4 regions of the Tistrella bauzanensis genome follow, and region 2 is predicted to be linked to each of the others. Evidence: riboswitches for the same ligand, from Rfam matches in the RefSeq annotation. Region 2 holds a riboswitch; each other region holds the start of a gene.
The links. Region 2 has a riboswitch for cobalamin ahead of IEW15_RS21955 (ribonucleoside-diphosphate reductase subunit alpha). Riboswitches for the same ligand answer to the same signal wherever they lie in the genome.
Positions count from the first base shown of each region.

Region 1: linked by a shared signal. The riboswitch ahead of IEW15_RS17170 (TonB-dependent receptor plug domain-containing protein) and the one ahead of IEW15_RS21955 (ribonucleoside-diphosphate reductase subunit alpha) in region 2 are both predicted to bind cobalamin.
Region 3: linked by a shared signal. The riboswitch ahead of IEW15_RS04500 ((2Fe-2S) ferredoxin domain-containing protein) and the one ahead of IEW15_RS21955 (ribonucleoside-diphosphate reductase subunit alpha) in region 2 are both predicted to bind cobalamin.
Region 4: linked by a shared signal. The riboswitch ahead of IEW15_RS16235 (methyltransferase domain-containing protein) and the one ahead of IEW15_RS21955 (ribonucleoside-diphosphate reductase subunit alpha) in region 2 are both predicted to bind cobalamin.

Region 1 is NZ_BMDZ01000045.1:26,760-34,222, forward strand. Features, by position in the region: gene IEW15_RS17150 (DUF6925 family protein) at 1-120, opposite strand, end outside; gene IEW15_RS17155 (ABC transporter ATP-binding protein) at 57-971, opposite strand; gene IEW15_RS17160 (FecCD family ABC transporter permease) at 968-1,984, opposite strand; gene IEW15_RS17165 (ABC transporter substrate-binding protein) at 1,987-2,853, opposite strand; gene IEW15_RS17170 (TonB-dependent receptor plug domain-containing protein) at 2,857-4,818, opposite strand; cobalamin riboswitch at 4,986-5,214, opposite strand; gene IEW15_RS17175 (SDR family NAD(P)-dependent oxidoreductase) at 5,319-6,113, opposite strand; gene IEW15_RS17180 (YicC/YloC family endoribonuclease) at 6,193-7,083, shown strand; gene gmk (guanylate kinase) at 7,165-7,463, shown strand, end outside.
Region 2 is NZ_BMDZ01000078.1:7,198-14,660, forward strand. Features, by position in the region: gene IEW15_RS21925 (Lrp/AsnC family transcriptional regulator) at 1-204, opposite strand, end outside; gene IEW15_RS21930 (phytanoyl-CoA dioxygenase family protein) at 288-1,211, shown strand; gene IEW15_RS21935 (sulfite exporter TauE/SafE family protein) at 1,192-1,938, opposite strand; gene IEW15_RS21940 (TetR/AcrR family transcriptional regulator) at 2,034-2,672, opposite strand; gene IEW15_RS21945 (crotonase/enoyl-CoA hydratase family protein) at 2,859-3,761, shown strand; gene IEW15_RS21950 (AMP-binding protein) at 3,856-5,643, shown strand; cobalamin riboswitch at 5,663-5,889, shown strand; gene IEW15_RS21955 (ribonucleoside-diphosphate reductase subunit alpha) at 6,022-7,463, shown strand, end outside.
Region 3 is NZ_BMDZ01000006.1:76,659-84,121, reverse strand. Features, by position in the region: gene IEW15_RS04520 (glutathione S-transferase family protein) at 1-146, shown strand, start outside; gene IEW15_RS04515 (LysR family transcriptional regulator) at 189-1,085, opposite strand; gene IEW15_RS04510 (aldo/keto reductase) at 1,195-2,262, shown strand; gene IEW15_RS04505 (group III truncated hemoglobin) at 2,288-2,773, opposite strand; gene IEW15_RS04500 ((2Fe-2S) ferredoxin domain-containing protein) at 2,866-3,666, opposite strand; cobalamin riboswitch at 3,900-4,186, opposite strand; gene cobW (cobalamin biosynthesis protein CobW) at 4,344-5,396, shown strand; gene cobN (cobaltochelatase subunit CobN) at 5,418-7,463, shown strand, end outside.
Region 4 is NZ_BMDZ01000041.1:14,199-21,661, reverse strand. Features, by position in the region: gene cimA (citramalate synthase) at 1-1,391, shown strand, start outside; partial or broken gene IEW15_RS26605 (RNA methyltransferase) at 1,273-2,154, shown strand; gene pncA (bifunctional nicotinamidase/pyrazinamidase) at 2,413-3,000, shown strand; cobalamin riboswitch at 3,104-3,331, shown strand; gene IEW15_RS16235 (methyltransferase domain-containing protein) at 3,423-4,271, shown strand; gene IEW15_RS16230 (TonB-dependent receptor) at 4,326-6,470, shown strand; gene IEW15_RS16225 (ABC transporter substrate-binding protein) at 6,502-7,446, shown strand; gene IEW15_RS16220 (FecCD family ABC transporter permease) at 7,443-7,463, shown strand, end outside.

The DNA of each region.
Region 1 (7,463 bases), on a different contig from region 2:
GGCCCCGAAACTGCCGGTGCTCCAGCCCTGGGCCGGATCGGCGATCAGGTCGGCGATCAGCCGGCGGGTGTCGTCGTCTTGTATCGTGCGGCGGTCTGTGGCGCGGACGCTCGCGGGCATGGTGCCACCTCGTCATCATCGGGTTGGTGTGATGGGGGGATGAATGCAGCCTCCTCGGCGCAGCCGATCCGTGCCCAGGGAATGATCAGCGGCCGGCCACCGGCCTCGCCACGCCAGGCATGAATGCCATAGGCGGTGGCCAGATGGCCGGCGCTCAGCACCCGCGCGGCATCGCCATCGGCCAGCACCCGGCCTTGCGTCAGCAACACCAGCCGGTCGCAGAACCGCGCCGCCAGCGACAGATCGTGCAGCACCGCGACGACCACCGCACCCCGGCGGGCCTGATCGGCCAGCACCGCCATGACGTCGAGCTGGTGAGCGGGGTCCAGCGCCGCCACCGGCTCGTCGACCAGCAGCACCGGCGCCTCGACCGCCAGCGCGCGCGCCAGCAGCACACGCAGGATTTCACCACCCGACAGCCGGTCGATACGCCGGCCGGCGAAGCCGGTGGTGCCGGTCAGGGCCATGGCGCGCGCGACTGCCGCCCGGTCGGCCGGCGTCGTGCCATCGCCATGGGGCAGACGTCCAAGAGCGACGACCGCTTCGGCGCCCAGCGGCCAATGTGCCTGACCACCCTGCGCCAGATAGGACAGGCTGCGCGCGCGCCGCATGGCGGGCAGGTCGTGGATCGGGCGGCCATCCAGACGCACCATACCGCGATCGGGCCGGGACAACCCGGCCAGCAGGCGGAGCAGGGTGGTCTTGCCGGCGCCGTTGGGTCCGATCAGCCCGACCAGCCGGCCGGGCGCGAATTGCAGGCTGACCGCATCCAGGATGGGGCGCTCCGGCCCGATAACGGTGATGCTCAAGGCCTCCAGAACCGGACGCTCTGCCATGGCGGTGGCGGTCATCGGGGATCCTTTCGGGCAACGGACAGGATCAGGGAGGCGAGGAAGGGGGCGCCGATCAGCGCCATCACCACCCCCAGTTTCAGCTCGGGCCGGGTCGGCAGCAGGCGCAGCAGAATGTCGGCCGCGAGCGTGAAGGCGGCACCGGCAGGGCCGGAGACCCAGATCAGGGCGGCCGGCCGGTGGTTGACCAGTGGCCGCATCAGATGCGGCACGATCAGCCCCACGAAGCCGACCGCACCGGCGACGGCGACCCCCGGCCCCACCGCCAGGGCGGTGCCGATGATCGCCGCCAGCCGGGTGCGGGTGATGTCGAAGCCCAGGCTGCGGGCGGTGTCTTCGCCCAGGGTCAGGGCTTCAAGCGCCTGGCCTGTGCGAACCAGCATCGCCAGCCCGATCAGGATCGGCGGTGCCGCCAGCCAGACATGGTTCATACTGCGATCAGCCAGCGATCCCATCAACCAGAACACGATTTCCAGCGCCGCATATGGCGAGGGGGCGAGGTTGAGCGCCAGCGCGGTCAAGGCGGCGGCAAAGCTGCCGATGGCGACACCGGTCAGGATCAGCGCCGTGGTCCCCGCCCCCCGGCGGGCGACCAGTGCCAGAACCAGCGTCGCCAGCAGGGCGCCGGTGATGCCGCCCAGCGGCAGAGCCAGCGCCCAGAGCGCCCCCAGCCCGCTATAGAACACACAGACCGCACCGAAGCCGGCGGCACCACTGACGCCGATCACCCCCGGATCGGCCAGCGGGTTGCGCAGCAGGCCCTGAAGGGTGGCCCCGGCCATGGCGAGCCCCGCGCCCAGCAGGGCGGCCAGGATCGCCCGGGGCAGGCGCAACTCCACCAGGATCAGGGCATCGAGGGTTTCGCGGCCATGCCACAGATCGGCGACGGCCTGCCACAGATTCAGCCCGTCGGGACCGGTCGCGATCGAAGCGAGCATCAGCAGGGCGGTCAGTGCGGCAAGCCCGCTTGCAAGGAGGCGCGTGCCGGCGGCCAGGTGGATGTATGGCCTCATTATCATTGGTCGGCACCGCGCCGGGTCAGCACCGTGCGGCGCGCGGCCGACAGCCGTGCCACCGCCTCGGCGACCCAGGGGCCGGGGCAGACCCACAGCGCTGCCGGCAGCGAGGCGATGGTGATGCCGGCCTGACGGCTGCGGAAAGCCGGATGGTCCAGCACCTCGCGTGCCAGGGCCGGCGGCGCATCACCATCGCTGTCCAGAATCAGCAGCTCCGGTTTCAGCCGCAGCAGCCGTTCCAGGCCGATGCGGCCATCGCCATCCACCGGTGCATCCGGCGCCAGATTGCGCAGGCCGGCGGCCGTAAGGATCTCGTCCTGAAGCGTGCCGGCGCCGGCAACGCCGCCGCCGGGCCGCAGTACCACCACCCCCGGCATGCCGCCCTGATCATCGGGTGCCGGCCGCGCCGCCGCCAGCATGGCGTCCATCCGGGCCAGCATCGCCACGCCGGCATCGGGATTGCCGACCGTGGCCGCGAGGCTGGTCACCTGATCGCGGATGCCATCGAGGCTGGTTGCCTCGTCCAGAAGCCGCACCGGAATGCCGGCGCGGCGCAGCATGGCCGTGGTGGTGGCGGTGGTATAGCGCCCGGCCACCACCAGATCGGGTCGGAGCCGGGCAATCTCTTCGGCCCGCCCATGATTGAGCGTCAGCCCCGCCGCGGCGCCGGCATCGATCGCCGCCGGCCCTGCCGCCAGCCAGGTGACCGACACCAGCCGCCCCGGTGGCGCCAGCCGCAGCAGCAATTCATCCGCGCACAGGTTCATCGAAACGATCCGGGTCGGTGCCGCCCCGACAGGTGCCGCAGCCGGGATCATTGCCGCAAGGATCATCGCCGCCACGGCCACAGGGCTGCGCCGGATCATGGCTCAGAACCGCATCCGCAGGCCGGCATAGGCTGCCCGCCCGCGTGAACCATAGCCCAGAACCTCCTGATACTGCTCGTCGAACAGATTGTCGACCCGGCCGAAGATCTCGGCCCTGTCGGTGAGGTCATAGGCCGCGGTCAGGCCGACCAGCGTATATGCGCCCAAGGTGACGACGCTGCGGGCATAATTGGCGTCATAGGCCCAGTCCTTCTGCTCGCCGTTATAGACCACCGACACGCCGGCGCGGGCGCGGTCGTCCAGAAAGCGGGTGGCGATATCGGCGCTGGCGACATGCGGCGCCCGGCGGATGAGTTCCTCGCCCTTGGCGTCCTCGCCATCGGTATAGGTGTAGGTGAGGCGGAGATCCATCCAGCCGGTCGGCCGCAGGGTCAGCGATGCCTCGACGCCGTCGATCTTCGACGTGCCATCCAGATTGAGCGACGTGTTGCCAGACCCTTGAATCAATCGGTCGATATCCTGGCTGAAATAGCCGAGATCGGCGGTGATGCGACCGCCAAGGAAGGATTGCTCGACGCCCGCATCCCAGCCGCGCGCCCGTTCGGGCTTCAGGTCTGGATTTCCCCGATAGCTGGCCGAATAGCCGAACAATTCAAACAGGGTCGGGTTCTTCACCCCGGTGCCATAGGATGTGCGCAGCCGCGTGCCGGTGCCGTCGATCACCCAGGCCGCGGTCAGCCGGTAGGTGGCGGCATCATCGAACAACTCGTTCTGATCCACCCGGCCGGCCACCGACAGGAACAGGCTGTTGAACAAGCCCAGCCGGTATTCGGCGGCATAGCCAGTGGCATCGAAGGCCCGATCGACCGACGACCAGTCGCTGTGGGTGCGCACGGTCTCGCGCTCATACTCCGCCGCCAGACTGATATCGTGGCTGGCGGGCAGGCCGGTGGTGGTGTCGAAACTGTAATCGGTCTGATAATCGGTCTTCAGGCGTCGCCCCAGATAGGTGCTCGACACCGAGCCGTTCGCGCGATAGTCGCGGTCGTGTTCGGTGTGGGCCAGGCCGAGCTTGTGGCGCCACCGGCCATCGGCCATGGCATAGCGGGCCTCGGCGCGTGCGAAGCTCTGGGTGCCGCGGGTCTCTTCGTCGCCGTCGACGGGCAGGGTGGAATAGCCATCACCTTCAGCATGATAGCGCAGGGTTCTGCCAACCAGGGCGAATTCCAGATCCTCGGTCGGCCGCCAGCCGAATTTCGCGAAGGCCGATCGGTTGCGATAGCCGTCGGTCTCAGGATTGCCCGCCCGCTCGTCGGCGACCGAGATGCCGTCGGTGCGGAAGCTCTGCACCGAGACCATGCCGTCGAAGATCTCGTCGCCATAGGACAGGCTGCCAGCCGCCTCGCGGGTCTCGAAGCCGCCGGCCTCGGTCCGCAGACTGCCCGACAGCGGGCCGGCGCCGCGCTTCGTCGTGATGTCGATCACCCCGCCCATGGCGTCCGATCCGTACAGCGCGCTCTGGGGGCCGCGCAGAACCTCGATCCGCTCCACCTCATAGGCCAGCAGATGGGCGAAATCGAATTCCGAGCCGGCCGACGGGTCCGATACCTCAATGCCGTCGATCCGCACCAGGGTCTGATTGCCTTCCGATCCACGGATGCGGATCTGCGACAGGCCACCGACCGAGCCGGTGCGGCTGACCGCGACGCCGGGCACCAGCCGCAGGGCGTCGTCGACATGGCGGATCTGAAGCGCGTCGAGCTGCTCGCCGGTGATGACCGTCACCGCACTGCCGATCGCGGCCAGCGGCGTGGGCGTGCGCGCGGCCGACACCGAGATCGGGCCGAGCGGTGTGACCTCGTCATCGGAGGCAGCCTGTGCAATGGGGGACGACAGGCCGGCGGCGAGCGCGGCTGTCAGAATGGCGGCCGTGGTGACATGGCGGTTGGCTGGCTGGCGGCGGACGGAGTCCGGGCGGCGGACGTGGGCAGTGGTATCAGGCACCGATAGACCTCGTTCAGCAACGTCGACCGGTCACTGCGAACGAGGCCAGCATGGTATGCGGCTTTGTGCCTGTTGGAACCGTGCCTGAAGGAAGACGGGTGTCCGGGGGCCCTGACGCCGCCACCGCTTGCAAAAACCCATCGGTACACCCCGCCCGACGTGCTCGCCCGTGACCGCGAATGACGGCAGGTCTCCTGGCTCGCAGGTCATCGCACCGCCATCGCCTTCCCGGCCTCGATGGACCAGTGGCAGTCAGGATGGGGCACTCGCTGCTTACAGTTGCGGGGGCAGCCGCGGAATTGCGATCGCCGGCTTCGGCCGTGATCGCGCACCGCATTCCCTTTTCATCCCCGACCGACCAGGTCGATCGCGGACACCATCAGTGGCGCCATGGTTGCGCAATCGGGGTGCGTCTGGCAAGAGCATATCGCAGGGCGTCAGGGCGTCAGGGCGTTTCGCGATGGCGGGCCGGCCAGCCACGGACATGGCGGTCCTGGCGACTATTTGCCCGGCATCCGGCGCAGAAGCGCATCCGCCCAGGATGCCGGCAGGGCTGCCAGCAGCCAGACCACCGCGGCCAGTTGCCAGGGAAAGGCGATCCGGGCGCGATTGCGACAGAGTCCCCGGCGGATGATGGCGGCGGCGCGATCGGCCTCCATCAGGTACGGCATCGGAAAGCGGTTGCGCCCGGTCATCGGTGTCCGCACGAAGCCCGGGCAGACGACGGACACATGCAGGCCGCCCTTGGCGAGGCGCGGTCGCAGACCTTCGCCCCAGGCCTTGACGGCGGCCTTTGATGCGGCATAGGCGGGGGCACCGGGCTGGCCGCGATAACCGGCCAGGCTTGAGATGATCGCAATCGCCCCGCGTCCCCGGCCCAGCATCAGATTGGCGGCCGGCAACACGGTATTGACCACGCCGTCGACATTGACCGCGAAGATCGCGCGCGTGACATCGGCCGAAACGGTGCCGCCCGATGCCGCCTCGTTTCCCGATATGCCGGCATTGGCGATGACCAGATCCAGGGGAAAGGTCGTGTCGGCGCGGGTGAGCCAGTCTGCCATGGCCCCGGCATCGGTCACGTCGAACAGGGCCGTGTCGACCGTGGCACCGCTGGCGCGGGCGGCGGCGGCCACACTGTCCAGGCGGGCCGCGTCGCGTCCGTGCAGCGCCAGCCTGACGCCCGGCGCGGCATAGGCCCGGACCAGTGCGGCGCCGAGCCCGCTGGAAGCACCGGTGATGGCGATGTGGCGGGGCGACAGGTGGTCGCGTGGCGGGCGGGTCGCGTCGGACATCTGTGGCAATCGCTGCTTGGCGGGGGCTTGCGGGGTTCGTATAGTCCGCCGATCATCGCTCATCCTCAGGAGATTGGCCATGGCGCTCGCCAGCATGACGGGATTTGCCCGCGCCGACGCCGGCGATGCGCGCTACCGCTGGAGTTGGGAGGTCAAGAGCGTCAATGGCCGCTCGCTGGATCTCCGCATCCGCCTTGCCGCCGGCTTCGATCAGTTCGAGCCGGTGATCCGCCGGGTGGCCCAGGACCGGCTGCGGCGCGGCCATGTCAGCGTGCAGCTTGCGATGGTGGTCCATGCCCGCGGCACCCGGCTGCGCCTGGACCCGGATGTGGCCGACGGGCTGGGCGAGGTGATCGCCGATCTGCAGCGGCGTTTTCCCAAGGCCAAGGCGCCGCGGATCGATGGTCTGCTGCGCGTGCCCGGCTTGATCCAGGCCGTGGAGCACGAGGAAAGCGAAGCCGCCCGCGCCACCCGCGAGCACGCGATGACCGACAGCCTGATCGTGGCCTTCGACCGGCTGGTCGCGGCGCGCGCCCAGGAAGGTGCCGCCCTCGCCCGGCTGATCGACGAGCATATCGATGCGATCGGCGGCCTGATCGCCGATGCCCGGGCGACCGCCGCCGCCCAGCCCGAGGTGATCCGCAACCGGCTGGACGATCTGATCCACAGCCTGCTGCACGACCGCGCCGGCCTGTCGGAAGACAGGATCATCCAGGAAGCGGCCGTGCTCGCCGCCAAGGCCGATATCCGCGAGGAACTGGACCGGCTGGATGCCCATGTCGCCCAGGCACGGGCGCTGTGTGCCGACGACGAACCGGTCGGCCGTCAGCTCGATTTTCTGGCCCAGGAGTTCAACCGCGAGGCCAATACGCTGTGCTCGAAATCCTCGGACACCACGCTGACCCGCATCGGGCTGGCGCTGAAGACCCGGATCGACCAGTTGCGCGAACAGATCCAGAATGTTGAGTAAGATCCTTCATATAAAAGGATCTTTTGGAATGATGGAAGCGAGACACGTGATGCAGACTGCCGGACCGGCCCAGGTGTGGGCATGAGTGATGCCGCCACCACCAGCCGCCGCCTTCCCCATGACCGGCGCCGTGGCCTGATGCTGGTGCTGTCATCGCCATCGGGCGCCGGCAAGACCACCCTGTCGCGGCGGTTGCTGGCCAGTGATGACGATATTGCATTGTCGGTATCGGTGACCACGCGCGCGAAGCGGCCGGGTGAAGTGGATGGGGTGGATTATCACTTCATCGACAAGGCGGCGTTCCAGCGGATGGTCGGTGACGATGCCCTGCTGGAACATGCGACCGTGTTCGAGAACAGCTATGGCACCCCGCGCGCGGC
Region 2 (7,463 bases):
CCCAACGCCCATGGCGCGCGGATCGACATCGGCATGGGCGCCGCGCAGCACCCCGCTGTCGCGCAGATGCCGGATGCGGCTGTGCACCGAAGATGGCGCCAGATCGACCTCGGATGCGATCTCCTTCATCGACATCCGGGCATCGTTCTGCAACAGGCGCAGAATCTCGACATCCGTTCGGTCGAGGGGCGGTGGAGGGCTCATATTTCGTAATCCGTTCGATGGAAGGACCGGCCATCTGAAGATTATGCTGCATGGGTGGATTTCTTCCAGAAAAGGACCGGCATATGGCCAGTTTCGATCTGCCCCGACTTCGCCATATCGATGACGATGGGGTGGCGGATTTCCGCCGGGACGGATTTCTGATCGTCGAGCGGGTGCTGTCGGCCGATCAGGTGGCGGATCTGCGCGACAGCTTCCCGAAGCTGTTCGCCGGCCGCTTCGATACCGGCATCTATCCCGATGAGTGGCATTGGCGCGAGGGCATGAGCCTGCCCGACATCACCCGCCACATGGCCAATGCCTGGAAGGCCGATCTGGCGGTGGCCCGGCTGGCGCTGTCGGCCGATATCGGCCGTGCGGCGGCGCAACTGGGGGGATGGCCGGGCTGCCGGCTGGGCCAGGACACCATCTGGTGGAAGGCGCCGAAGACCAAGTCGATCGCGTTGCATCAGGATTCCTCGTTCATGGATTTCCTGAGCCCGCCACGGACGCTGACCTGCTGGGTGACGCTCGACGACACCCATGCGGGTGCCGGCACGCTGGAATACGTGCCGGGCTCGCATCTGTGGCCGCTGACGCCCTTGCCCGATACCTTCCATGCCGAGGATGACCACCATGCGATGATGCGGGCGGCGGCGGATGCGGCCGGTATCACGCCGCCGGCACCCGTGCCGATCGTCGTGCCGGCCGGATCGGTGGTGTTTCATGCCGGTGAGATCTGGCACGGATCGGGCCCCAATCCGACCGGCGATCTGATGCGCCGATCGATCGGCATCCATATGCTGCCCGAAGCGGTGGAATTCAGCGACCGGCCCGGTGGCTATATCTATCGTCGCTATCAGCGTACCGGCGATCCGACGCTGGATGAGAGCTTCTTTCCGGTGCTGTGGTCGCAAACCGGCCATCGGACAACCTGGATCGAGGGATATTGCCGGACCGGACAGCGCCGGCTGCCCGACGATGCGGCGGCTATGACAGCATCAGCCTGAGCCCCAGAAGCACCAGGGCTCCAAAGAACACCCGGCGGAAATGGCGCTCCGGCAGGTGTCGGCGCAGACGCATACCCAGCGCCATGCCGCCCACCGCCGGAACCACCGCCAGGGCCGAGACCAGCCCCAGTTCGGCCGGCAGCAGCGACCGGCTGCTCATGGCGACGGCCAATGCCAGGGTCGAAACGCTGAACAGCATGCCCATGGCCTGAACCAGGCCGATACGGTCCAGCCCCAGCGCCTGAAGCCAGGCGACGCCCGGCACCACGAAGGAACCGGTCAGCCCGGTGAGCAGGCCGTTGACGGCGCCGATCAGCGGCGACGCCCATGGCTCGATCCGCGCCGGCGCCTTCAGTGTCAGACCGGCCAGACCGCTGACGCCATAGGCCGTGACCACAAGCCCCAGCAATCGGGCGAGCCCGGCCGGGTCGCTGACCGAGAGGAACCACACCCCAGCCCAGATACAGGGGATGGTGACCAGCAGCAGCGGTCCGAGCCGCCGGATCAGCGGCTGGAACTGGCCGCCGGTCAGCGCCTGCTGAACGTTGGTGACCAGAGACGGCACCAGCAGCAGCGCCATTGCCTGCGGCAGCCCCACGATGCCGGCCAGCACTGCCAGCGACACGGTGGGCATGCCGAAGCCGACCACGCCCTTGACAGTGCCGGCCAACAGGAAGGCGCCGGCAACCGCGGCGAGAGTTGCGGGGTCGAGATCAGTGGGCATCATTGGCGGCCTCCGCGCAGTGGCATGACGACCATGATCCTAGCCTGTCCGCCTGGCCGCATGCTTCGGCGGTGGCCGAACTGTTGTCGACGGACCAGTCAATCGGCCGGTCGGGATGGCGCATCCAGCAGCAGTTCCGCCGCCTGCACCCATTGCGTCACCATCCGCTCGTAATAGTCCGGGCGGGCGGAGAGCAGGCTGGACAGCGCGAGACCGCGGAGAAACTCGACGCTCATCGCGACGACGGCATCACGCTGCAGCCCGTCGCCCAGTGGTTTGAACAGATCGGCGAGCACCCGCTCGCGGGCGCCACGCGCCTGCCGTTCCGCCGCCTGGATCGCGGCACGCAGATCCGGATCGGTGCGGGCCGCGGCCCATAGCTCCAGCTCGGCCATGAAGGCCGGTTGCGCGCTCATCGCGGCCAGGGTGCGGATGGCCCGCTCCACCGGCCCTGTCCCGACCGCTGGCGATGACCGCGCATCCCGCACCGCCGCGTCATTGCGGCGCACCAGTTCCTCGATGGTCGCCGAGAGCAAGGCGGCATGGCTGGGGAAATGGTGGAGCAGGGCGCCGCGGCTGGCACCGGCGCGGCGCTGCACCTCCAGTGTGGTCGTGCGGGCCACGCCAAGCTCGATCAGCGATGTCACCGCCGCGTCGAGCAGGCGCCGGCGGGTCTGATCACGCTGTTGTTCCCGGATCGGCCGGTCGTCCGGGGGGACTGGGCGGGCATCGGTCATGGCGGGCGGTTCCTCCGGGCCGGGGGTGATGTGCCGCGATTGCAACCACGGCTGCGGTGACATTTCAACAGGCGGATGGCCGGGCGTGATTTGACGGTCAGGATTGACTGTCAATTTCCGTCACCATACAGTCAATACTGACTGTGAGGCGGCGGCAGCCGCCTGCCCCCGGATATGGAGCCCGATATGCCTGCATTCGAAACACTGATCATCGCGCCCGACCCCCAGGCCCCGCGCATCGCCCGCCTGCTGTTGAACCGCCCTGAGCGGCTGAACGCGATCACCGATCAGACCCCGCGCGACATCCGGGACGCCGTCGCATGGGCCGAGGCGCAGGACGATATTCACGTGATCGTGGTCGAGGGCGCGGGCAAGGGGTTCTGCGGCGGCTATGACCTTGCCGACACCGCAGAACAGATGGTCGAGCATCCCTGTCAGCAGGAGCGCTTTCCATGGGATCCGATGGTCGACTACGCCTATATGAAGCGGAACACCGAGGATTTCATGAGCCTGTGGCGGTGTTCGAAGCCGACCATCGCCAAGGTTCATGGCGCGGCGGCGGCCGGAGGCAGCGACATCGCGCTGTGCTGCGACCTGCTGATCATGGCTGAGGATGCCCGCATCGGCTATATGCCGACCCGCGTCTGGGGCTGCCCGACCACGGCGATGTGGACCTATCGCCTGGGGCCGGCGCGGGCCAAGCAGATGATGTTCACCGGCGACCTGATCGACGGCCGCACCGCCGCCGCCTGGGGATTGGCCAACGAGGCGGTGCCGGCGGCAGAGCTGGAGGCGGCGACGCTGCGCCTTGCCGGACGTATCGCCGGCGTGCCGCGCGGGCATCTGGCCATGCACAAGATGGTGGTCAATCAGGTGATGCTGACCCAGGGCCTGGAACAGTCGCAGATGATGGCGACAGTGTTCGACGGCATCACCCGCCACAACCCTGAAGGCCTGTGGTTCCGCCGTTATGCCCAGGCCCGGGGCTTCAAGGCGGCGGTTGCCTGGCGCGACAGCGGCCGACCGATCCCCGAGGGCGACGAGGCCCGCGCCCTGATCCGCGAGATGGACGGACACGGCGACGGCTGAGGCCGCACACGGCCGGCGCCAGGCCGGATAACGGACGCCAACGACAAGAACGATAAGACGAAGACACGTCCCCAAAGGGAGGGAGACACGACCCATGCCGACCGGCACCGATGGGCGCGAGGCGGCGCTGCGCGCCCGCCTCGACGCGACACCCACGCCCTATGATCTGCTGGCACAGATCGCTGTCGAGCGTCCGGATCATCCGGCGCTGGATTATCTGCCGGATGCCGCCGGATCGCCCCCGATCACGATCAGCTATGCGGCCCTGGTCCGCGAGATCCGGCAGATGACCGCGGCCTTGCGCGCCGCAGGCGTCGGGCCGGAGGACGGCGTCGCCATCCTGCTGCCCTTCGTGCCGCAGGCGGTGATGGCGCTGATCGCCGCCACGGCGGCCGGTATCGCCTTTCCGATGAACCTGCTGCTGTCAGCCGAGGCACTGACGGCCCAGATGACCCTGGCGCGGGTCCGGGTGGTGGTGACCATGGGGCCGCATCCGGCGCTGGATGTGCATGGCAGGGTGATGGCGGCGGTGGCGGCGGTGCCGACGGTGACCAAGGTTGTCGCGGTGCCGATGGGCGCCGCCAGTCGGCAGGCTGTCAACTGGGTCGACTTCCTGGGTAGCGGTGCGGAGTGTGTGGTCGATCCGGGTCATCCCGACCGGGTGGCGGCCTTCATTCACACCGGCGGCACGACCGGTGCACCGCGGCTGGCGCAGTTGTCGGCCCGCAATCTGGCGGCAGCGACGCTGATGGCGGCGGCCGGCAGTGGCATGATCGCCGAAGACCGGGTGCTCACCGGCCTGCCGCTGTTTCATGTCGGTGGCGCGGTGGATGTGCTGCTGGCGGCCCTGTCGCAGGGCGCCACGGTGATTTTTCCAACCGCGACCGCCATGCGCAACCCGGAGGTGCTCCGCCGGTTCTGGCAGATCGTCGACGAGACCGGCGCCAGTATGATCGGCAGCGTGCCGACCATTCTGGCGGCCATCGCCGACAGCCCGCGCGGGTCCGCGCGCCTCGACCGGCTGCGGGCGATCCTGACCGGCGGTTCGCCGCTGGCGCCCGAACTGGCGGCGCGGGTGGAAAAGATCGCCGCATGCCCGGTCTGCCAGCTCTATGGCATGACCGAGACCGGCGGGATCGTGTCGGTCCAGCCGGCTGACGGCCGGTTCCACGACCATGCCGTGGGCCCGCCGGTGCCGCTGGCGCGTGTGGCGCTGGGCGCGGTCGACGCGGCCCGTCTCCCCGGTGCGCAGGGCGAGGTTCTGGTGGCGGGCCCGCATGTCTTCCAGGGCTATCGCACCGCTGCCGGCACCGTGGATCGCCCGCAGGACGGCTGGCTGCGATCGGGTGATCGGGGCGAGGTGCTGCCATCGGGCGAGCTCCGGATCATCGGCCGGGCCAAGGACGTGATCATCCGCAGCGGTCACAACATCGATCCGGTGGCGATCGAGGCGGTCGCGCATGCCCATCCGGCGGTCGCCCAGGCGGCGGCGGTTGCCATGCCCGACGATTATGCCGGGGAACTGCCGGTGCTTTATGTGATGCCGCGCGCCGGCATGATCTGCTCCGAAGACGACATCGCGGCCTTTATGGCCGCGCACATCGCCGAGCCGCCGGCGCGGCCGCGCCATGTGTTCGTGCTGCCCGACCTGCCCTTGACCCCGCTTGGCAAGATCGCACGCTTTCGCCTGCGTCAGCTCGCGGCCGAACATCGGGTTCGGGCGGCGCTTGGCGAGACCGGAGAGGGCCTCGCGATCCGCTGCGCGGATCCGGCGGCAAAGCGCATCACGATTGACGGCGAGGTGGCACCCGACCGGCTGCGGGCCATCGAGGCGGTGCTGGCCCGGCTTGGCCTTGAACGCGCCCAGGAATGCCAGCCTTGACGACAGGGTGTCCATCTGCACAATATGCAGTGTTCTCGGTTCCTCATATCCACAAAATATGGGGCTAAGAGGGAATTCGGTGCGGTGGGCGGCTCAGAGGTGCTCGCCAAATCCGAAGCTGTCCCCGCAACTGTAGGCGGCGAGCGACCACACGATCTGGTGCCACTGGCATGACGACATGCCGGGAAGGCCTGTGTGGCAGTGGCGACCCGCGAGCCAGGAGACCTGCCGCGAACCTGTTGAAACGTCCCTGGGCGGGGAGTCCCGGCGGGCGCAGGCGGCAGCTCATGCCTTGCCCGGTTGTTCCGGGCCAGGGCTGTGGCCTCATCGCCCTGCGTTCACCCGGAACCGCTCCGCCAGGGCAGATGGGTGAACACCATGTCGTCTGCGGCCTTCGACTTCGACCGTCATGGTCATCTGGTTCCCGTTACCGCGCCGGTCGGGGCCGGGCGGATACGGCATGCGCCGCTGCCGGCCCCGCTGGCACCGGTAACGCTGGCACCGGCACCGCGGCCCTCGGATCTTGCCATCGATCATGGTCGCGACACGCTGCTGACCGATTTCGGCAAGGCGACATTGCGCGACCGCTATCTGATGCCGGGGGAGCGGTATCAGGATCTGTTCGCGCGGGTGGCCTGTGCCTATGGCGACGATATCGACCATGCCCAGCGGATCTATGATGCGATGTCGCGGCTGTGGTTCATGCCGGCGACACCCATCCTGTCCAATGGCGGCACCGCGCGGGGCCTGCCGATTTCGTGCTTCCTGAACGCCGTTCCCGACAGCCTGGACGGTATCGTCCGGACCTGGAACGAGAATGTGGCACTGGCCTCGAATGGCGGCGGCATCGGCACCTATTGGGGTCAGGTCCGGTCGATCGGCGAAACCGTGAAGGGCTGTGGCGAGACGTCGGGCATCATTCCGTTCATTCATGTCATGGACGGCCTGACCCTGGCGATTTCGCAAGGGTCGCTGCGCCGCGGATCGGCGGCGGTCTATCTGGACATTCATCATCCCGAGATCGAGGAATTCCTGGAGATCCGCAAGGCGTCGGGCGATTTCAACCGCAAGGGCCTGAACCTGCATCACGGGATCAACATCACCGATGCCTTCATGGCGGCGGTGAAGACAGGGGATGATGTCGCGCTGCGCAGCCCCTGTGACGGCAGCGAGATCCGGCGGGTGGATGCCCGCCGGCTGTGGCAGCGCATCCTTGAAACCCGGCTTCAGACCGGTGAGCCTTATCTGTTGTTCATCGACACGGTCAACCGGGCGCTGCCGTGCCACCAGCGGATGCTGGGGCTGGATGTGTCGACCTCGAACCTGTGCAGCGAGATCACCCTGCCCACCGGCCTGGATCATCACGACCGGGAGCGCACCGCGGTCTGCTGCCTCGCCTCGTTGAACATCGAGACCTGGGACGCATGGAATGAGGCGCCGGGCTTCGTCGAGGATGTGATGCGCTTCCTCGACAATGTGCTGACCAGCTTCATCGAGACCGCGCCCGACAGCATGGCCCGCGCGCGCTATTCAGCGATGCGCGAACGCTCGGTCGGGCTGGGCGTGATGGGCTTTCACGCCTTTCTTCAGGCGCGAGGCATTCCGTTCGAAAGCGCCATGGCCAAGGCGTGGAATCTCGCCATCTTCCGCAAGCTGCGGCGCGAGGCCGACCGGGCATCGGTGTTCCTGGCTGGCGAGCGCGGCCCCTGTCCCGACGCGGCCGAAGCCGGCATGCAGGCGCGGTTCAGCCACAAACTCGCCATCGCGCCCACAGCATCGATCAGCATCATCTGTGGTGGCACCAGCGCCTGCATCGAGCC
Region 3 (7,463 bases), on a different contig from region 2:
ACGCGTTCCTGCTGGTCTTCTATCTGTGGGGGCTGCGCGGCGGCACCGACATGGCGGGGCTGTATCCGAACTGGCATGCCCAGGCGGAACGCGTGCTGGACCGGCCGGCGGTGCGGCGGGCGCTGGCGCGTGAGGGGTTGGCCTGAGTGCCGTGGTTATGTGGTTATATGGGGATGGCCGGGTGACGGCTATCCCTGCGGCCGCATGATGAAATCGATGAAGGCCCGGAGCGCCGGCGGCACCTGACGTCGGCTGGGATGATACAGATAGAAGCCGGGAAAGGGCGGTGACCATGCTGCCAGCAGATGCCGCAGCCGCCCGGCCGCAACGTGGTCGCGAACCAGATCGGCGAAGAAGCAGCCGATCCCGGCGCCATCGAGGGCGGCGCGCACCAGCATGTCGGGCGCATTGGTGATCACCGGGCCCGGGACCGCGACGGTCAAGGCCTCGCCATCGCGGCTGAATTCCCAGCGATAGGGGGCGCCGCTGGTGGGCCAGCGATAGTTGAGGCAGCGATGTCGGCCCAGATCGCGCGGCGATGACGGTGTGCCGTGACGATCCAGATAGGCCGCGGCTGCCACGACCATCATGCGCTGTGCGCCGCCCAGGCGGATGGCGATCATGTCGCGGGCCACGGTTTCGCCCAGGCGGACGCCGGCATCGAAGCCGCCGGCGACGATGTCCACCAGACGATCATCGACCGTGATGTCGAGCATGACCGCCGGACAGGCGGCGCTGAACGGGGCGATCAGGGGTGCTATGTAATGCAGTGCCGCATCCCGGGTCACGTTCAGCCGCAGAACACCGTGCGGGCTTTCACGATTGCGGGTCAGGTCATCGACCGCGACATCGAGTTCCGCGAGCGCCGGCAGGATGCGCGCCAGCAGGCTGGCGCCGGCGTCGCTGATCGCGACACTGCGGGTGGTCCGGTTCAGCAGCCGCACCCCCAGCCGGTCTTCCAGGGTGCGGATCGTCTGGCTGAGCGCCGATGGCGTCATGCCCAGATGGGCCGCGGCGCGCGCGAAGCTTTCATGCTCGGCGACAGCCGCGAAGGCCCGCAGCTCGGCGACGTCACGCCCTCTCATTATGCCCCCGTTTCTTCATGGTTCATTCAGATCATAAGCCATTCTCTGCAGAATGCGCAGCGGCGATGCTCACACCGGATGGACCAGATGGCCATGACGGGAGACGACCATGCATGACATTTCCGGCCTTGATCACTATCGCCTGCTCGGTCGCTCGGGCTTGCGGGTGTCGCCGATGGCGCTGGGCACCATGACCTTCGGCACCGACTGGGGCTGGGGGGCGGATGAGGCGGCCGCCCGCCGGATCTTCGATGCCTATGTCGACCGGGGCGGCAACTTCATCGACACCGCCAACGCCTATACCGATGGCAGCGCGGAAACCATGCTGGGCCGGTTCGCCGCGGGGCGTCGCGACCGGCTGGTGATCGCCAGCAAATACACCCTGCCGACGCGGAAGGGCGACGCCAATTCAGGCGGCAATCATCGCAAGAGCATGGTGCGGTCGGTGGAGCAGAGCCTGATCCGGTTGAAGACCGACCATCTCGACCTGCTATATCTCCATGCCTGGGATGGGACGACGCCGGTCGAGGAGATACTGCGCGCGATGGACGATCTGGTCCGCGCCGGCAAGCTGCTCTATCTGGGGCTGTCGGATATTCCGGCCTGGCAGGCGTCGCGCATGCAGGCGATCGCCGATCTGCGCGGCTGGTCGCCGCTGATCGCGCTGCAGGTGGAATACAGCCTGGTTGAGCGCACTGTCGAGCGGGATCTGATTCCGATGGCGCGTGAAATGGGGCTTGGCGTGATACCCTGGTCGCCGCTGGCAAGCGGCGTGCTCAGCGGTAAATACAGCCGGTCGGATCTGGGGCGCGACGCCGGGGCGGCGACCACCACTACCCGCCGCGATTTCGCCAGGGCGAACGGCGCGTTGACCGCGCGGTCGCTGGCGATCGCGGATGTCGTGAGGGCCGTGGCGGCAGCCTGTGGCGCCACGGCGTCGCAGGTGGCGCTGGCCTGGACGATGTTGAACGGCGCGGTGGCCGCCCCGATCATCGGCGCGCGGACGGTTCAGCAGCTCGATGAAAATCTGGGGGCGCTGGCGGTCAGGCTCGATGACGCTCAGCGCCGGCAACTGGCAGAGGTGAGCGCGATCGATCCGGGCTTCCCGCACGAGATGCTGGCACGCGCGACCACCCGCGCGGTGATGTCGGGCGGGGTGACAGTCGTCGGCCGTTGACGGTGGTGGCGCCGTTGACCGTGACTCAGGATACCGGCTCGGCGGCGGCCGCCGGCGACAGCCGTTCCCCCCGGCGCAGCATCTGGCCTCGGCCGACGGCGATGCCCATCTCCAGGCTGGCGGCGATGCGGCCGGCCCGGTCGATCAGCAGGGCGGCGCCGGCCTCGGTGCAGATGGCGGTGACGGTGTCGCGAAACAGTGCCAGCCAATGATCGAAATCGGCACCGCTGATCGGCAGCGGCAGATGCGCCGGCATCGGCCGGCCATGATAATCGCCGGTCATCAGCGCCACCGATGACCAGAACCGGCGCATCTGCGCCAGATGCGCCGGCCAGCGCTCGTCGGCGATGTGGGCCGCGAAAATCGGGCCGAGCACCGGATCGACGCGGATCCGGTCATAGAAACTGTCGACGACCCGGGCGATGACCGTTTCGGTCAGGCCGGTTTCCTCGATGATCCGGACGGTCAGCGCGGCCCGCCGTTCGGGGCCGCCCTCGGGGTGCAGCGACATCGCAGAGCCTCATCATTCAATGCATTGCATATACATCTTATGGGCTCACCCCGACGGGATGACAAGCGGCGGGGCCGGCCTGCGACCACCGGTCACGTGGCGGCACGGAACAGCAGATCGCCGACCGGCCGGCCCTGTTTCAGATGCTCGTCCACGATGCGGGCGGCGGCGGCGGCATCGGGCACCGCACACCAGTATCCGCCGGGATGCAGGGTCAGAACCGGCCCGCGATTGCAGGGGAACAGGCAGCGGCTGCGGGTCATCATCACCCGGTCGGTGGCTTTTGCGCGCAGACCCGCCGCTTCCAGCGCCGCCAGCAACGCCGTCCAGACCGGCCCCGAACCGCGATGGGCACAGCGTGGCCCGTCACAGGCAAAGATGTGATGGGCATGATCCGGCGGGTCGTTCCATGACGGCCTGGTGTCGATGGCGGGGCTGTTGCGGATGTTGTCGTGGTCGCTGGCGGCGATGCGCGCGGCGATCGCGTCGATGAAAAGCGGGTCGCCCTCCACCGGGGCGCTGAAGCTGATGTCGAGGGTGATGGCATGGCGCTGTGCCCAATCATGCAGGGCACCCGGCAGCCAGCCACGCAGGCTCATCTCGGCCGGCACCACCAGATCGACCAGCAGCACCGTGCGATGGCCGCCGCCGGCCAGGTCGCCAAGCGCGCCCGAGACGGCTGGTACCGCCAGTTCGGTGAAGGCCAGCACCACCGGCCCGTCAAAGCCTGAGATGTCCCGCAGCCGGGCGGCCACCGCCGCGCGCAGGGTTTCCAGCCGGCGCGGGCTGCCCTGGCCGCGTCGCACCAGCAGGATGACCGCGTCGTGGTCGATCCGGGCAATCGTCGGTGAGGCTGGCGTCGGCGAGGCTGACGTCGTGTGGTCAGCCTGCATCGCGGCCGCGATCTGCGAATGGCCGATAACGGTTTGATGTATCTATATAAATCGCCATCTCTGCACCGTCACCAGTCGCCTCCGCCGAAACGGATCGGCGGTCCATGGGTCAATGGCTGACAGCGGAGGTGGGTGCGGCGATGTCCGGGGGGCGGCATATGGGGCGGGCTGTCCGGCGGGTCCGGAACAGCCGCATGCGCGGCCCTGGATCAGCGCGCACCGCCCTCCGCGGCTTGCCGGTCGTGTCGCAGGCTGGTTTCCGGGCTCGACTGCGGGAGGCGTGCAGAACCATGTCATGGTCCTGATCCTCCGGGCCCGTGCCTTCCCAGGTGCCCGGCCGATGCTGGCGGGGTAAAACCCAGTGGCTGCGACGGGCTTGCCGCGTGTCCTACCGTTGCGGGGGCAGCGTCGGCTTCCGCCATGCCGGATCGGGTGATCCGGGATCGCGTGCCGACTTCCCAATTCTCCGCGAGTAACCCTGATCGGGCCACTCGACGGCACCTGTGCAGCGCTGATGCTAGACTGCCGGACCTGCGTCTGCAACGCGTTTTCACGGCGTCGACGAGACCGGAATGGCGTCGGCCGGTTCGCCATGCGGTCTGAAGACAGCGGATTGACGGCGGCCCCCACACGCCTCTACCGTTGCCCCGACCCGATTGAACCAACGCGAGGCGCGCATGAGCACCCGGTCGAAAATACCTGCGACGATCGTCACCGGCTTTCTCGGCGCGGGAAAGACCACGCTGATCCGGCATCTGATCGAGAATGCCGGCGGTCGGCGTCTGGCGCTGATCGTGAACGAATTTGGCGATGTCGGCATCGATGGCGATCTGCTGAAGGGTTGCGGAATAGACACGTGCCCTGATGAAAACGTGATCGAACTGGCCAATGGCTGCATCTGCTGCACGGTCGCCGATGACTTCCTGCCGACCATGGAAGCGCTGCTGGCCCGCGAGCCGCGCCCCGATCACATCATCATCGAAACCAGCGGGCTGGCGTTGCCTAAGCCGCTGGTACAGGCCTTCGCCTGGCCGTCGGTGAAGACCCTGGCGACGGTCGATGGCGTGATCGCGGTGGTCGATGGCGCGGCGCTCGCCGAAGGCCGGGTTGCCAATGACCCGGAGGCGCTGGATCGTCAGCGCGCCGCCGATACCTCGCTCGACCATGAGGCCGAGGTCGACGAGCTGTTCGAGGATCAACTGGCCTGCGCCGATATGGTGATCGTGACCAAGACCGATCTGCTGGATGCGGCCGGTCTGGCCCGTGCCCATGCGGCGATCGCGCCCGAATTGCGGCCGGCGACCCGGGTGATCGAGGCGGCAGAGGGCAGGGTCGACCCCGCCGTGCTGCTGGGGATCGGCGCCGCGGCCGAGGATGACATCGCGTCGCGACCCAGCCATCACGACGGCACCAGCGAGGAAGAGCACGGCCATGACGCCTTTGCGAGCTTCGTGGTCGAGCTTCCGGACGGCATGAGTCCTGATGACATCAGCCGGCGGATCGCGGCGGCGGTGGCCGATCATCCGATCTATCGGGTAAAGGGTTTCGTTTCAGTCACAAACAAGCCGATGCGGCTGGTGGTCCAGGGCGTGGGGCCACGGCTTCAGCAGCATTTCGACCGGCCCTGGGGTGCCGGCGAGGCCCGGCGGTCGCGGCTGGTGGTGATCGGCGCGCAGGGGCTGGATGCCGGGGCGGTTGCTGCCGCACTCGGCGGACGGACCGCGGCCTAGGGCCGGGCGGGGCGGCCCCCGATGCATCTGCTGGCAGCCGAACCCGGCCGGATCGACGATGGCGACGAAGCCATCGACCTGCGCCAGAGCCCGGCCGAAATGGTGGTGGTCACCGCCGCCGACACAGAACTTGCCTGCCTGTCGGCAGCGCGGGACCGGCTGGGCGATGCCGCACCCGGGCTGCGGCTGGTCAATCTTCAGCGCCTGAAGCACCCGATGTCGGTGGATCTGTGGGTGGACCGGACGCTGGCCCATGCCCGGCTGGTGATCGTGCGCCTGCTTGGCGGCACCGCCTATTGGCCCTATGGGCTGGAGCGGCTGACCCAGATCGCCCGCGCCCGGCCGATCGCCCTGGTGGTGATCCCCGGCGACGACAAGCCCGATGCCTCGCTCGACGGGCTGTCGACGGTGTCGCCGGCGGAGCGGCGGCGGGTGCTGGCCTATTTCTCGGGCAATGGCGTCGGCAATGCCTGCGGGCTGCTGCTCCATGCCCAGCATCTGCTGGGGCGGCGCGCCGAACCGGGCCCGGCGCCGGTGCCGCTGCCGCCGGCCGGCCTGCATCCGGCCCTGGCCGAGGCGGGCGATGGCAGCACCGCCGACAGCGCCCCTGACCAACCTCTGCATGGCTTGAGCGGCGCCGATATCGAGCGGATCGACGCGGCGGTGGCGACCGGCCGGCCGGTCGCCGGTATCGTGTTCTATCGCGCGCTGGCCCTTGGCGGCCAGACGGCGGCGGTGGATTCGCTGGCGGCGGCCCTGTCGGCGCAGGGGCTGACACCACTGGCCATCCATGCCCAGAGCCTGAAGGATCCGGCGGCGGCGGCCTTCGTGCGCGCGGCGCTCGACCGGGCCGGGGCCGCCATCGTGCTGAACACCACAGCCTTCGCGCTGGGATCGGCGACCGGGGCGGGCGCGCCGGCCCGCACGCCCTTCGACGGGCTCGACCGGCCGGTGTTGCAGGTGGTGCTGTCGGGGGCGAGCGAGGCCGCCTGGGCGGGCGGGCATCGCGGGCTTGGCCCCGCCGACCTCGCCATGCATGTCAGCCTGCCCGAGATCGACGGCCGGGTGCTGACACGCGCGGTTGCCTTCAAGGCCGAGGCCTGCTGGGATGCCGCGACCGAATGCCCGATCCTGGTTCAGGCGCCGAAGCCCGACCGGGTGGACTTCGTGGCGGCGCTGGCCGCCGCCTGGGTGCGGCTGGGCCTGACACCGCCCGCGCGCCGGCGGGTGCTGCTGGTGGTGGCGAATTATCCCAACCGTGATGGCCGGATCGGCAATGGCGTCGGCCTGGACACGCCGGAAAGCGTTGCCCGGATTCTGGGTGCGCTGACGGCCGCCGGCTATGACACCGGCGACGCGCCGACCGATGGCGCCGCATTGATGGCCCGGTTGCTGGCAGGCCCCACCAACGACCTGACCCGACGGCGCACCTCGGCGGCGACGGATGGCGGTGATCAGATGGCCGGTATCGCCTGGAGCCTCGATGCCTATCGCACCTGTCTGGCGGCGATGCCGGCCGGGGCGGCGGCGCGGATCAGCGGCCGCTGGGGCGATCCGGCCGATGATCCCTTCGTGGCCGATGGCGCCTTCCGCCTGCCTGTGCATGTCTTCGGGCGGGTGGCGGTGGCGGTGCAGCCGGCGCGTGGCTACAACATCGATCCGGTGGAGAGCTATCACGATCCGGCCCTGCCGCCACCTCATGGCTATGTGGCGTTCTATGGCTGGGCGCGCACGGCGTTCGGCGCCGATGCCGTGGTGCATGTCGGCAAGCATGGCAATCTGGAATGGCTGCCGGGCAAGTCGCTGGCGCTCTCAGCGGATTGCCTGCCGGAAGCGGTGCTGGGCCCCCTGCCCAATCTGTATCCGTTCATCGTCAACGATCCCGGCGAGGGCGCGCAGGCCAAGCGCCGGACGGCGGCGGTGGTGGTCGATCATCTGACCCCGCCCCTGACCCGCGCCGGCAGCTATGGCCCGCTGGGCCGGCTGGAGGCGCTGGTCGATGAATATTACGAGGCGACAGGGCTGGACCCGCGCCGGCTGCCGGAGTTGGGGCGCGGCATCGTCGCC
Region 4 (7,463 bases), on a different contig from region 2:
AGAACGATCCCGGGCTTGCCGCGGTGCTTGGCGCCGATGTGCCGGCCGCATGTCTGGTGGGCAAAAGCTGGGATTTTCAGGTCACCATGGCACTGGGCGTGGAGCTGGACGAGAATCTGCGGATGATCGGCGACAGCATCGGCCATGCGGCGCGGGTCAAGTCCGAGGCCATGTTCGATGCCGAGCATTTCTTCGACGGCTATAAGGCCAACCCCGACTATGCGTTGGCGGCGGTCGGGGCTGCCTATGCCGCCGGCGCGCGCTGGGTGGTGCTGTGCGACACCAATGGCGGCACGCTGCCCCACGAGATCGACGAGATCGTCCGTCATGTCACGACCCTGATCCCCGGCGATCGCCTGGGTATCCACTGCCATAACGACACCGGCAACGCCGTGGCCAACAGTCTGGCGGCGGTGCGCGCCGGGGTGCGGCAGATCCAGGGTACGTTGAACGGGTTGGGCGAACGCTGCGGCAATGCCGATCTGGTGACCCTGCTGCCGACCCTGATGCTGAAGATGGGCTATACCACCGGCATCGATGAGGCAGGGCTGACCCATCTGACAACGGTCAGCCGCGCCTTCGATGAGCGGATGAACCGCGCGCCCAACATCCATGCGCCCTATGTCGGCGCCGCCGCCTTCGCCCATAAGGGCGGGTTGCATGCCAGCGCGGTGCTGAAGGATCCGCGCGCCTATGAGCATGTGGTGCCGGAACAGGTGGGTAACCGGCGCCATGTGCTGGTGTCGGACCAGTCGGGCCGGGCCAATCTTCTGGTGCGGCTGGCCGAGATCGGCATCGAGGTCGCGGCCGATGACCGGCGCCTGCCGGGGCTGCTGGAGCAGGTGAAGGCCAATGAGCATGTCGGCTATGCCTATGACGGCGCCGATGCCAGTCTGGAACTGCTGGCCCGCCGGGCGTTGGGCGAGGTGCCGGAATACTTCCGCCTGCAATCCTTCCGGGTGATCGATGAACGCCGCTACAACGCGCGTGGCGAGCTGGTGACCCTGTCGGAAGCAACGATCAAGATCACTGTGGGTGGTGTGCCGATCATGGCGGTGGCCGAGGGCAACGGCCCGGTCAACGCGTTGGACACGGCCCTGCGCCGGGCGATCGCCCAGACCTATCAGGGCGTGCGTGATGTCCGGCTGGTGGATTACAAGGTGCGGATCATGTCGGCGCCCGACGGCACCGGCACCGACGCGGTCACCCGGGTGGTGATCGAAAGCGCCGATACCACTGGCCATCACTGGTCGACGGTGGGCGTGTCGGCCAATGTGGTCAATGCGTCCTATGAGGCGCTGGCCGATGGTATCACCTACCGGCTGTTTCAGGCCGGCGTATCGGTGCCGGCGGCGGCCGACGCCGCCGCGGCCCTGGATGTGGGAGCCTGATCGACCGATGACCGACCAGTCCGAGCAGCGGCCGGCCAAGGCCGCTGCCACCCGTGGCCTCGACGGGCTTGGCGGCGTTCAGCCGGCTGTGATCCTTGTGAACACCCAGATCGGCGACAATATCGGCTCGGCCGCCCGGTCGATGCTGAATTTCGGCCTGACCGATCTGCGGCTGGTGGCGCCGCGCTGTCCCTGGCCCAATGATCGCGCGGGCGTGCTGGCCTCCGGCGCCGACGCGGTGCTTGAGCGGGCACGGGTCTTCGATACCGTGGCCGAGGCCGTGGCCGATCTGGATTTCCTGGCGGCATCGACCGCGCGCCCGCGCGACATGGTGAAGCCGGTCGCGACCCCGGCGGCGGCGGCGGCGCGGATGCGCGGCCATGCCGAGGCCGGCGGCCGGATCGGTATCCTGTTCGGACCGGAGCGCACCGGGCTTGAGAATGAAGACATCGCCCTTGCCGACCTGATCCTGACCGTGCCGCTGAACCCGGCCTTCGCCTCGCTCAATCTGGCGCAGGCCGTGGCGCTGTTCTCGTATGAATGGTTCACCACCCGCGACGAGACCGTGCCGGTGCAGATGGAGATGGGCCGCTATGGCCGGGCGTCGAAGAAGGAGGTGGCCTCGTTCTTCGATCATCTGGCGCAGGCCCTGGACTGGTCGGGCGTGATCCGGAATCCTGAGATGCGGCCGACGATGCTGCGCAACGTCCAGGCCATGTTTCAGCGCGCCGATCTGACCGGGCAGGAGGTCCGCTCGATGCGCGGCTTCCTGCACGGATTGATGATCCGTGGCGCCCGCGAGGGCGAACTGGCCGATTTCCCGTCCTATCGGCGCCGGCGCGCGGCGTTGGACCGGGCCGATGCCGCAGGGGCCACAGCGGCGGCCGGCATCGTTCCGCCAAAGGCACCCGGCCGCGCCCGCGGCCCCGATCGCCGCCGGGCCGCCGTCGATGCCGCCGCCGGGCGGATCACCATCGGCGCCCATGACGCGCTGCTGGTGGTGGACCTGCAATATGATTTCATGCCCGGTGGTGCGTTGGCGGTGGCCGATGGCGACGCGGTGGTGCCGCTGGTCAACCGGCTGGGCCGGCTGTTCGCCGAAGTGGTGCTGACCCAGGACTGGCATGCGGCGGGCCATACCTCCTTCGCCAGCAGCCATGCGGGGCATGCACCATTCCAGACCGTGGATCTGGACTATGGCGCCCAGGTGCTGTGGCCCGACCATTGCGTGCAGGGCAGCCGTGGCGCCGATCTGCATGACGGGCTGGATCTGCCGCAGGCACGGCTGGTGATCCGCAAGGGCGACGACCCGGCGGTCGACAGCTATTCGGCCTTTCTTGCCGCCGACCGCACCAGTCCGACCGGGCTTGACGGCTATCTGCGCAGCCGCGGCATCACCCGCGTGTTCATCTGCGGGCTTGCCACCGATTTCTGCGTGGCCTGGACCGCCCTCGACGCCCGCACCGCCGGTTTCGAGGCGGTGGTGGTCGAGGATGCCTGCCGGGCCATCGACACCGACGGATCGCTCGATCGGGCACGCCAGCAGATGCAGGCGGCCGGCGTGCGGCTGGTCGGCAGCGCCGAACTGACGGCTGCCGTCACCGGCTGAACGGCAACTGCCATGTCGCGGTGTTTTCGCATTGCAATCGACGTTATGTTATAACATAACATAAACCGGATGCCGAGATGCTTGACCGGTCATGAATCGCGCCTGTAGTCTCGGCTCAGACGGTTCCCTTCGGGGATCAAAAGGGAATGGGGTGCGTGTGTGTGTCTGGCTTGAGCCAGCGCCTGTGCCATGCCCCGGCTGTCCCCGCAACTGTAGACGGCGAGCCGGCCGTCCACTCGCCACTGGCGCGGCATCGGATGATGCGGCCGGGAAGGCGACGGTCCGGTGAAGACCCGTGAGCCAGGAGACCTGCCGTCTATCGTGGTCACGCGCGTGCCTGCCGGTCGGGGAGTACCGGTGGCGATGGTTGGTTTCCGCCGACCGTCCTGCCTGCGGTGATGTGCCACGCATAGTGAGGCATCATGCTGCCCGCACCGTCTCTGCCGGCAAGATCCGGCACTGCCGGCGACCACCCGTCGCCGTCGCTTTCCGGCTCCGCTGTTCCGATCCCCGCGCCCTGGGGCGATGCCGACGCGGCATTCTTCGCCGAGCACCTGGACCGATCCGATTATGCCCGCAATCTGGGAGAGTGCTTGCGCGCGCTCATGGGTGGGCGTGTCCGGTCGCTGATCGATGTCGGCGCCGGATCGGGGGTGCTTGGCCTTGGCCTGATCGCCCGGGGCGGACACTGGACCGCATGGGAGCCCAACGCCCATATGCGCGGCCGGCTGGCGGCGGTGGTGGCCGGCAGGACCGATCTCACCCTGGATGTCCGCGCCGATGGCTGGCAGGCGCTCGATACCGCCCCCATGGCCGACCCGGCCGATCTGGTGCTCTGCGCCAATATTCCGGGGCCGATCGGTGCTGCGCAGGCGCTCCATGCCCGCACCCGTGGTCGTGGCCGCAATCTCGCCTGGGTCGTGCCGGCGCAGGCGGGGCCGCGGAGCTGGTGCCTGTCTGGTTTCCTCCCCGATGACCTGCATGGCGACGATACAACGCCCGGCCACAGCTTGTGTCTCGATGAGCTTGGGCCGGACCATGCGCCAGATCTGGTGCATCTGGTCGACTGGCGTTTCCGTGCCCGGTTTGCCGATCATGCCGCGGCCCGCGACCACATGATCGACCGGCTGGCACGGCGTCATGGGCCGGTTTCAGATGATCTGGCGCACCGCCTGGACCGGCATCTCGACCAGGCGCTGATGCCGGCCGATGACGGCGGCGTCATTGCCGAGGCGCCGAAGGTGAGCGCCATCCTGCTCTGGCACGGCTGATCGGGGCACGCCCGCATCTCTTCCCACAAGACCAAGAAACCGGACATCATGATCATGCGCAGCTCTTTCACGCGCCGACGCGGGCCATCGGCGCTGGTGGCCCTCTGCACCATAGTGTCACCGGCGCCGGTGCTGGCCGATGACGTCGCTGCCACGGAACTCGACCGTATGGTCATCACCGCCCAGGGCCGGCCGGAGCCGCGGGCGCGGGCCTCGGGCACGGTGCAGGTGATCGACACCGACACCATCCGGCGCTCGTCTGCCCGCTCGGTCACCGATCTTCTGGCCGAGAACGCGGTCGGGTTCTTCAGCGACTGGAGCCCCGGTCAGACCTCGTTCAACATCCGTGGCGGTGCCACCGACGGCCAGGGCCGCGACTGGCGCAGTCAGGTGACCGTGCTGATGAACGGCCGCCGCGCCGGCACCGCCAATCTGTCGAAGCTGTCGCCCGATGATCTGGACCGGATCGAGATCATCCGTGGCCCGGCCTCGGTGATCTATGGCGCTCAGGCTATCGGCGGCGTGGTCAATCTGATCACCCGGTCGGGGGCGACCGAAGAGGCCGGCAGCGAGATCACCGCGCGCGTCGGATCGTTCGGCCTTGCCCGCGGCCATGCCGCCACCGCCGGCGCCAGCGGCGGCTTCGATCATTATGTCGGCCTGGGCGGCGGCGTGCAGGACGATTACGACACGCCCGAAGGCCGGCTCGACAACACCGGCTGGCGGCGTGGCGGCGGGCTGGGCGCCTTCGGCTTCCAGAATGAGCGGTTGGGGCGCATCGACCTGACGCTGCGCACCGACGGCGTCTATGATGCCGGCTTCCGGGGCTCGCAATGGGACACCAACAACACCGATGACCGGCGCAATGCCTCGATCGATCTGGGCTGGGACCGGGAATTCGGTGCCGGGATCGGTGTTGCCGCGCAGGCCTATGTGGTGCGCGATGTCGACAGCTTTCATTGGGGGGCCGAACGTCAGCGCAGCGGCGCCGACGGCTTCTCGTCCGACGACAACCGCCGGCAGCTTGACGTGATGGGCCTGAAGCTGGCGCCGCGTCTGGCGGTCGATGACGACACCGATCTGATCTTCGGCATCGATGCCGAAACCGCGAAACTGCGCAGTGACCGTGTCCGGCAATCGGTGACCGGCGGGACGACCGCCCAGGTGCCGCCCTATGACATCAACGAGGATACCGACAGCCTCGGCGTCTATGGCGAGGCCGTGCACCGGGCGTTCGACGATGCCTTGACCCTGCGTGGCGGGGCGCGCTGGAGCTATGGCCGGGTGTCGACCCGCGTGACCCCGAACCAGCCGCTGCTGGTGAAGCGCACCGAAAGCTGGGATGACGTGACCTGGAGTGTCGGTGCCGCCTGGGCCGCGTGGCCGACCGTGACGCTGAGGGCCGGGGTGGCGACCGGCTTCCGCGCGCCCACCGGCACCGAGCTTGCCTCGGATTTCACCGCCGTCGGTGGCGGCCGCACCTTCGGCAATCCGGATCTCGATCCCGAACGCAGTCTGCAATTCGAGCTGGGCGCCGCCCATGCCGACGGGCCGCTGTTCGTGGATGCGGCCCTGTTCCAGAACACGATCACCGACCGCATCACCACGGTGACCACCGGCACCGATCAGCGGACTTATGCCAATGCCGGCGGCGATGCCATCATCCGCGGGCTGGAACTTCAGGCCCGCTATGACCTTGCCCGCCGGCTTGGCTGGCAGGACTGGGCGCTGGCCGTTCAGGGATCAGGGGTGTGGAATTTCGAAATGCGCGACGAGGGCGCCGATCCGGCGCTGACCGGCCCCGATCGCACGCGGCTGCAACGGATGCATGAAACCCAGGCGGCGCTGGGGGTGAGCTTCGGCGCGCGCGGCATCTGGTCGATGACGACGACGGCTGTCTTCCGTGGCCCGCTCTATTACGAGACCGAGGAGTCGCTGGTGGCCGGTGCCGAGTCCGACAGCCGGTATGTGCATCGCAAGGGGTCGAGCTGGCTGATGAACCTGCGTGGCGACTGGTATGTGACTGACGCCCTGACCCTGTTCGGCGGCATCGACAATCTGTGGGATGTGAACGATCACCCGCTGTTCATCGCCACCGACAGCGTGCCCTATCGGGGCGATCCGGTGTCATCGAACGGTGGCCTTGGCAACAGTCAGGCCGGACGGAGTGCCTATGTCGGCGCGACCTGGCGGTTCTGATTCACGCCGGCCTCGTCATCTTGGGGGCGCGTTGCTGGCGCTGATCGTGCTGGCGGTATCGGTGATGCCATCCGGTATTGTCCGCGCGGCGGATGGCTGGCCGCGTCGGGTCACCGACGCGCTGGGGCGCGAGGTGGTGATCCCGGCCGCCCCCCGGCGGATCGTCGCCATCTTCTCTAGCAATGTCGAGATGCTGGCCGCGATCGGCGCCGGCCCTGAGATCGTGGCGATCGAGGCCTGGACCCGCTATCCGCCTGAGATCGTGGCACGGGCCGGGCGGGTGGGTGGACGGCTGGGGTTTTCGGTGGAAGCGATCGCCCGGATGGATGCCGATCTGGTGGTGATGACCCCGGCACGACAGGCGGCGGCCGGCATGGTCGATCCGCTGGGGCGGATCGGCATTCCGGCGATCGTGCTGACCCATCGGCGCCTGGGCGACATCCTTGGCAATATCCGCCTGCTGGGCCGCGCCACCGGCCATGACGCGGATGGCGATGCCGTGGCGGCGGCGATGGCGGCGCGGATCGATCATCTGCGCCGCTGCCTGGCCGGCCGGCCGCCGGTGCGGGTGTATCTTGAGACCGGCAGCGACGATCGCGGTGCGGCGTTCACCCTGCGCGATGCCACCTATACCGGCGATATCCTGCGCGCCGCCGGCGGCGTCAGTGTCTTTGCCGGTCGGGACCGGCTGGGCCGCGTGTCGGGAGAGGCGGTGTGGCAGGCGGACCCCGACATGATCCTGGTCGCCGGCACGCCAGAGCAGGCGCAGGCGCTGACCACACGTCCCGGCTGGGACGGCATCAACGCCGTGGCGCGTGGCGATGTGGCGGCGGTGTCGCGGGCGCTGTTGCTGATCCCCGGGCCACGGGTGGTGGACGGGGCCTGGATGCTGGCCCGGTTGCTGCATCCTGCGGCTTTCGCCGCCGGGGGCGCCTGTGCCGATGCGCCTCAGTCTGTGGAAGGGGCAGGCGGATGACCCGGACCCTGGCGTTC